Regions from separate parts of the Paraclostridium sp. AKS73 genome, predicted to be linked through region 1. Evidence: riboswitches for the same ligand, from Rfam matches in the RefSeq annotation. Region 1 holds a riboswitch; the other holds the start of a gene.
The links. A riboswitch is a leader RNA that binds a small molecule or an ion and turns the genes downstream of it on or off. The one in region 1 is predicted to bind FMN.
Positions count from the first base shown of each region.

Region 1 (4,217 bases):
TACTTGCAAAAGTTTACTGGAGAGACTAGGATATTCATTAAATGATTTAAAAAATAGAAATGTAGATGAAATAGATTCTAAGATAGCAGATATCGGAATACACAAATTAAGTGAAGCATTAGAAGTAGGAATTGTTACTTTAAAAGATATTATATCTGAAATAAAAAAACCAGGAAGAGATCCTAGAGAAGAAGGGATTAAGCCTGTACTTAGAACAGATGTATTAAAAATTGAAGATATAAAAGAAGGTATGGTTTTAAAAGGAACTGTAAGAAATGTTGTAGATTTTGGAGCATTCGTTGATATTGGAATAAAAAATGATGGTTTAGTTCATAAATCACAAATGAGTAATAAATTTGTAAAAGATCCTATGACAGTAGTAACTGTAGGGGATGTAATAGATGTAAAAGTAATAGGTATAGATTTAAAAACACAAAAGGTTTCTTTAACTATGAAAGATATAAAAGAAGTATAGGAGGAATAAATGCTTTTTATAAAAAATGGAATTATAAACACAGTCACTAATGGAATTATACAGGGTGACATACTTATTGAAAATGGGAAGATAATAGAAATTGGAGCAGATATAGTTGCTCCATTAGATGTAGAAGTTATAGATGTAAATGGAAGTTTAATTTTTCCTGGATTTATAGATGCACATACACATTTAGGTTTATGGGAAGATGGTATGGGGTTTGAGGGAGCTGATGGTAATGAAGAAACAGATCCAATAACGCCACATTTAAATCCTATAGATGGCATAAATCCTATGGAAAGAAGCTTTGAAGAAGCGAGAAACGGTGGAATTACATCTGCATGTAGTACACCAGGAAGTGCAAATGTTATGGGAGGACAATGTATCGCTATAAAGACTGTTGGTAGAAGAATAGATAAGATGGTAATAAAAAATCCTGTGGCATCAAAAATAGCTTTTGGTGAAAATCCAAAAAGTTGTTATGGACAAGAAGAAAAAGCTCCACAAACTAGGATGGCAATTGCTGCAATGTTAAGAGAAACATTAAAAGAAGCAGAGCAGTATCTAGAAGATATAAGATTACATGAAGAAGATGATGAAAATGAAAAGCCTGATTATGATATGAAAATGGAAAGTTTACTTCCAGTACTAAATAGAGAAATTCCATTTAAAGTACATGCACATAGAGCTGATGACATGTTTACAGCGATAAGAATTGCAAAAGAATTCAATTTAAAGTTAACATTAGATCATTGTACAGAAGGGCATTTAATAGTTGAAGATTTAGTGGAAGAAGAGTACCCAGTTATAGTAGGGCCTTCGCTTTCTGAAAGATCAAAAATAGAATTAAGAAATTTAACTTTTGATACAGCTGGGGTTTTATCAAATGCAGGAATGCAAGTTTCACTAACTACAGATCATCCTGTAGTTCCTCTACATTACTTACCTGTATGTGCAGGAATAGCAGTTAAACATGGAATGGATTCTAAAAAAGCTATAGAAGCAATAACTATAAACCCTGCAAAAACATTAGGGATAGACAATAGGGTAGGTTCTATAGAAGTTGGGAAAGATGCAGATATAGTTATATGGGATAATAATCCTTTAGAAATTCAAAGTAATGTCATGTATACTATAATTGATGGAAAAGTTGTATATAGAAAACAAGGTTAATTAATATTGACATATCTAAATTTTATTAATAATATATAGATATAAGGAAAATTAAATAGCACGTAAGATCTTCGGGGCAGGGTGAAATTCCCTACCGGCGGTATAGCCCGCGAGCTACATTTGTAGCATGACTTGGTGAGATTCCAAGGCCGACAGTAAAGTCTGGATGAGAGAGGATTAGTATATATGTATAAGAAAGATATTATTGTTTTAATATACTTAAAAAACTAAGCTCGAAGAGATTCTTTGGGCTTTTTCTTTTTCCTAAAATTAAAATTAGGAGGTTTTTTAAATGGATAATATATTCATCAATAAAAAAACTATGAGTACAAATACAATGACAAAGGTAGCTATTTTAGCAGCAATTTCTTATATTTTAATGTTTATAGCAATACCTATTCCAGGTATATTTCCTGATTTCTTAAAACTAGATATATCGGATGTACCGGCTATATTTGGAGGTATGACATTAGGACCAGTAGCAGGTTTTACAATAGTTCTTATTAAAAATTTATTCCAAGCAATGACGGCATCAACAACAGCTTGGATAGGTGAAACAGCAAACTTACTAATTGGTGGTTCATATGTAGTAATTTTATCATTAGCATATAGACATAAAAAAATATAAAGGGATTATTTTTAGGGTTTTTCTTAGGAACAATAGCTATGATAGTAATAGGTTGTTTAACTAACTATTACATGTTACTACCTTTTTATGGGAAAATAATGCCTATGGAAGCTATAGTAAATATGGGACATGTAATAAATCCTAATGTAGTAGATTTAAAGAGTTTTGTTATTTGGATGATAGCTCCATTTAACTTAGTTAAAGCAGTAATAATGTCAGTGATTACATTACCTCTTTATAAAAAGATGGAGGTAATATTAAAAAAATAAATTAATTAAAAGATTTTCAAAGTATAGAGCGAATGGTAACTATATAAGTTTTAATGACATTTTAAAAGCATATTTTCAGCTTTCATGGAGTAAAACTTATATAGTTACACATGAGCAAGTTAAATTTGAAAATCTTTTTTTATTTATTTTTCATCGTAAACATAATAGACACAATCATTTTCAAAATTAGACATTGATTCAAAATTATTTTCTTTAAGCTGATTTATAAGATTATCGTATGGATTTGTTATATAAATTTCAGCCTCTTTTGATTTATATTTCAATAAAGAATAATTAGTAGAATCACTAATTCCTTCAAATGTGTTATCTATGCATATAATAGATGGACATCCTTTCATTTTTATAATACATTTATGACCATTAACTATTAATAAAGAATCACTTTTAACTAGATCATTAAAAATATTTTCGCAAATATTTAAAAATGTAAATCCATAAGTTAATTTATTATTACAAGTTTTAAAATAATCGAGATTTTTAAATTCTTCATAAGAAATATTCCATTTTTCAACTTTAAAATCTAATAAATTTAAGTTAGATTTCTTTATGAAATCATAATTTTTAAAAACTATTAAGCAACTCTGAGCTAAATAAAAATTCTTAGCTTCCATCATTTTTATACTAGCTGGAGTGTCTATATGAGTACACATTGCTATATTAGTTATTTTATTATTTCTTAAATCTTCTCTTGCTAAATTAAATAGCATATCAGAAATAGCATGGGCAAGTTGCTGTCCTCTATAATCTATATGTACTCTAAGTCCTTCAAGCCATCCTTGTCTATCTGGTAAAACTGTATACTTACCAACTGCTATAACTTTACATTCTTTAACTAATCCAATAAAACAACCTTCTTTATCATCAACCCATTTGTGAAAGACTTTGGGTAAATAGTCATGACCATCCCAAATGTTTCGAGATATATCTACTATATCATCGAAATCATCGTGTGTTAGAACTTTATAATTCAAAAATATCACCCCTTTTAATAAATAATATTACCATAAGTTGTAAAATATATGGTATATAATAAAAACTTTGTGAATGTAAGGCTTTATAATAGTAATTTGTTATAATATAATAATATCTGTTACGTTAACAATTTAGATAAACAAGTCTTACTTATGGAGATGATATAGATGATTAAAATATATTTAGAAAATGAAGAGCAAACAAGAGATATAGGATTTAAATTAGGTAAACTTTTAACGCCAAGAAGTGTAGTATGCTTAATAGGTGATTTAGGTGCAGGAAAAACTACTATGACTCAAAGCTTAGCACAATCTTTAGAAGTAGATGATTATATAACTAGTCCTACTTTTACAATAGTAAATGAATATGAAGGGAAAATGCCTTTATACCATTTTGATGTGTATAGAATTGGAAGTAGTGATGAAATGTATGATATAGGATTTGATGAGTATATAAATGGAGATGGAGTTTGTATAATTGAATGGGCAAACTTAATCGAGGATATACTACCAGACGAATATTTATATATAGAAATGAACTATAAAGAAAATGGAAGAGAAATGATACTGAATCCAAAAGGAGAAAAGTATGAAGAAATAGTTAAGGAGCTGACTAAGTAATGAAAATTTTAGGTATAGATACAGCTACACATTCAACAAGTGTATGTATTGTAGAAGAT
Region 1 covers NZ_JAIXHU010000018.1:48,180-52,396, reverse strand. Annotated here, with positions in the region: gene LEQ07_RS11190 (Tex family protein) at 1-475, shown strand, start outside; gene LEQ07_RS11185 (amidohydrolase) at 485-1,648, shown strand; FMN riboswitch at 1,712-1,830, shown strand; gene LEQ07_RS11180 (ECF transporter S component) at 1,941-2,276, shown strand; gene LEQ07_RS11175 (ECF transporter S component) at 2,315-2,545, shown strand; gene LEQ07_RS11170 (GNAT family N-acetyltransferase) at 2,689-3,537, opposite strand; gene tsaE (tRNA (adenosine(37)-N6)-threonylcarbamoyltransferase complex ATPase subunit type 1 TsaE) at 3,706-4,158, shown strand; gene tsaB (tRNA (adenosine(37)-N6)-threonylcarbamoyltransferase complex dimerization subunit type 1 TsaB) at 4,158-4,217, shown strand, end outside.

Region 2 (4,217 bases), on a different contig from region 1:
TGGAAACCTAGTTACTATACGAACAGCATTTTCTTCTATTGCAGGATATATACTAGAGCGATCAACCAAAACATGCACTTCTAGTCCTAAGTTATTAAAGACTAAAATTTTAGTGGTAGGAACTTTTGCTGTAATGGCGATGATTGTTACCATATGTGCTTATGTAGTAGATATTAATGTAAATAATCCATCTTTAATATTAATTAAAAATTTATTGTTTTCATCTATAGGTTTTTTAACAAGTGCAAGTAAAGATTTTACTGGGAAAGATTTATAAATTTCAGAGGTTTATCATATTAATTATGGTAAGCCTCTTTTTTAAAATCAATAAAGCAAATTGTATATTTATAAAAGTAACTTTTTATTAAATTTATAATTGGGAGTGGATAGATTGAAGAGTTTGAGTGTTTGTATGATAGTCAAAAATGAGGAAAAAAACATAAAGAGATGTTTAGATAGTATAGAGTCAATAGCAGATGAAATTATAATTGTGGATACAGGATCAAATGATGAAACTTTAAATATATGTAGTAATTACAACGCAAAGGTAATAAACCATAAATGGAAAAATGATTTTAGTGAAGCTAGAAATGTATCTTTAGAGTATGCTACCAAAGATTATATATTATTTTTAGATGCCGATGAAGAAATCTCAAAAGAAGATTTGGAAAAATTGAAAGCATTATTAAGTAGCAAAAAATTAGCAGAGGGATATTTTTTTAGACTAACAAATATAATCAGAGGAACTGAAGTAGGAGAATATGGAGTTTTTAGATTTTTTAAAAATAAAAGAAAGTATAGATTTAGAGGGAAGGTACATGAACAAATAGCTAATTGTATTCAAAAACATAATAAAGATAAGTGTATTGAAAATATAGATATTAAAATTTATCATTATGGATATGACCCAAATAAGGTTAATATAGAGTTTAAATATAAAAGAAATATGGGGATTTTAAATACATACACAGAAGAAGAAAAAGATGCCTATTATTTTTATGTTTTAGGTAATGAATACGCAAGAATTACAGATTTTAAAAGATCGATAGAGGCTTATGAAAAATCTTTAAACCTTATGGAGATGAAATATAATTATGTATTTTATCCATACTTAATTATGAATATAGTAAAGGCATATTCAAATGAAAAGCAATTTTATAAGTCTTTAAAATTTATAGAAGAAATTAGATTGTCAATTCCACATTTTAAAGATTTATATTTTATGGAGTGCTTAGCATATATTGAATGTGGGAAAATAAGCAAAGCACTAGAGTGTTTAAATAAGTATACAAATTGCCCAGTAGGAAATAGTTACAAATATCCAAATAATAATTTCGAAAAAATATATGATATAAAAGAAATGAAAAAAAACCTTGAACAAGCAAGTATTCCTAACGATAACTTATTAAGTGCACTAATGATAACAGACGAATATGACACTAGCATTATTAACACAGTAAAAAGTTTTAATGAGATAATATCTAATTTTAATATAGTAACTAGCAACAAGTGTTTAGACATAACTGAATTAAAAAATATAGGTGCTAAAATAATTTATTCCGATGATAAAGACTTAAATTTATTAATAGAAAAATGCAAAAGTAAATATATTATTATGGTTGATATAGGTGAAATTTGTTCAACGTTAAGCCAGAAAAAAATAATAGAATTGCTATCAAATACGAATGAAAAATTTTTTACTGTAAATATTGTAAACATAGCAAATAACACTAATTCTAAAGAAGTAAGGATTATAAAAAATGAGAACTCAAACTTTATAAATGATTATAAATATGCATTAATAAAAAATAAAAATGTAGTAGATAGCAACATATATATTCATAAGTCATTTAATTAAAAAATTAATTTTATATGTTGACAATTTAACATATAAGAATTATTATCTAATTAGAATTAAATAATCTTCAGGGCAGGGTGAAATTCCCTACCGGCGGTAAAGCCCGCGAGCCGTAAATGGCATGATTCGGTGAAACTCCGAAGCCGACAGTAAAGTCTGGATGAAAGAAGATAATGTATTGTAATGTATATAAGCATATACTATTATTTTGATTTGTAAGCTCTGAAATATTTTATATTTCAGAGCTTTTTTAATTAATTTAATATGTGTATTTTTATGATACAAAAGCCCTGAGTTTAAAACTCAGGGCTTTTATTATTTTCTTTTATAAATCACAAGATGTGAAAGGAGAATATAATGGATGAATATTATATGGGTTTAGCTATTAATCTTGCAAGAAAAGGAATAGGAAAAGTTAATCCTAATCCTATGGTTGGAGCAGTTATAGTTAAAGATAACAAAATTATAGGTACAGGATATCATGAAAGGTATGGAGGAAAACACGCAGAGATAAATGCAATTGAAAATTCAAGAGAGAGTTTAAATGGATCAACTATGTATGTAAATTTAGAACCTTGTTCTCATTTTGGTAAAACGCCTCCTTGTGTAGATAAAATTATAGAAAGTAAAATAAATAAAGTTGTTATATCATCTGTAGATCCAAATCCGCTAGTACAAGGAAAAGGAGTTAAAAAACTTAGAGATGCAGGTATTGAAGTTAAGGTTGGAGTTTTAGATAAAGAAAATAAAAAATTAAATGAAGTTTTTTTAAAATATATAAAAAATAAAAAACCATTTGTAGTTATGAAAGTTGCCATGAGTTTAGATGGGAAAATAGCAACAACTACAGGTCAATCAAAATGGATAAGCTGTGATGAGTCAAGAAGATACGTACATAAGTTAAGAAGTGAAGTAATGGGTATATTGGTTGGGATAAATACTGTTATAAAAGATAATCCAATGTTAGATTGCAGATTAGAAAACGGTAAAAATCCAATAAGGATTATAGTAGACACAACACTTAAAATACCTATAGATTCAAAAATTGTATTTAGTTCAAAATCAATTAGAACTATTGTAGTAACTACAAAAAATGCAAATAAAAATGTAATGAAATTACTAGAGGATAAAGGTGTTGAAATATTAACTGTTAATTTAAAAAACAACTTAGTCGATCTAAAAGAAATGATAAATAAATTAGGGGAATTAAAGATAGATAGTATTTTAATTGAAGGAGGATCAAGATTAAATTATTCAGCAATAAATGAAAATATAGTTGATAAAGTTCAAGTATATGTAGCCCCTATTATACTAGGAGGGGAAAGCTCTAAAACTCCAATTGGAGGAGAAGGTGTATCTGATATAAAAGAAGCATTTAAGCTTCATCAATTAGACTATAAACAAGTAGGTTCAGACATTTTAATTGAAGGATACTTGAAAGGAAGTGACAATTAATTGTTTACGGGAATAGTTGAGGAAATCGGTACTATAACGCACATAAAAAATGGAGTTAAGTCATCTAAGCTTATTATTAATTGTAATAAAGTTTTAGAGACAACTGAAATAGGAGATAGCATTTGTACAAATGGCGTTTGTCTAACTGTAACAAATATAAGCAAAGGAACATTTGAAGCCGATGTAATGGCAGAAACTATTAGAAAAAGTAATTTAAATACTTTAAAAATAGGAAGTAAGGTAAATTTAGAAAGGGCATTGAGTTTAAGCACTAGACTAGGAGGTCATTTAGTTAGTGGACATATAGATGGTATAGGATATATAAAAGATTTAAAAAAGGAAGATAATGCAATTTGGATAACCATAAAAACTTCAGTAGATATACTTAGATACATTGTATATAAAGGTTCTATAACTATTGATGGAATAAGCCTAACAATAGCATATGTAGATGATGATGTATTTAAGGTTTCTATAATACCACATACACTACAGCAAACTATATTATCAAGCAAAAATATTGGAGATAGCGTAAATCTAGAATGTGACATTATAGGCAAATATGTTGAAAAGCTATTAGGAATTAGTAAACCTAACAAACAACAAGCTAACAATATAAATGAAACTTTTCTTAAAGAAAATGGATTTATTTAAAATAAATTGGAGGTAGAAAAAATGTATAAATTTAATTACATTGAAGAGGCAATAGAGGATATAAGGGATGGTAAGATAGTTGTAGTTATAGATGATGAAGATAGAGAAAATGAAGGAGATTTGTTAATGGCCGCAGAAAAGGTAACTCCTGAAGCTATAAACTTCATGGCAACTTATGGTAAGGGACTTATCTGTATGCCACTTACTGAGGAATATTTAAAAAGACTAAATATTCCTCAAATGGTAAAAG
Region 2 covers NZ_JAIXHU010000038.1:7,387-11,603, forward strand. Annotated here, with positions in the region: gene LEQ07_RS16080 (hypothetical protein) at 1-277, shown strand, start outside; gene LEQ07_RS16085 (glycosyltransferase family 2 protein) at 392-1,858, shown strand; FMN riboswitch at 1,918-2,034, shown strand; gene ribD (bifunctional diaminohydroxyphosphoribosylaminopyrimidine deaminase/5-amino-6-(5-phosphoribosylamino)uracil reductase RibD) at 2,216-3,313, shown strand; gene ribE (riboflavin synthase) at 3,314-3,967, shown strand; gene LEQ07_RS16100 (bifunctional 3,4-dihydroxy-2-butanone-4-phosphate synthase/GTP cyclohydrolase II) at 3,989-4,217, shown strand, end outside.
Region 2: it holds a riboswitch for FMN, as region 1 does, so the genes downstream of both, ribD (bifunctional diaminohydroxyphosphoribosylaminopyrimidine deaminase/5-amino-6-(5-phosphoribosylamino)uracil reductase RibD) here and LEQ07_RS11180 (ECF transporter S component) in region 1, are expected to answer to the same signal.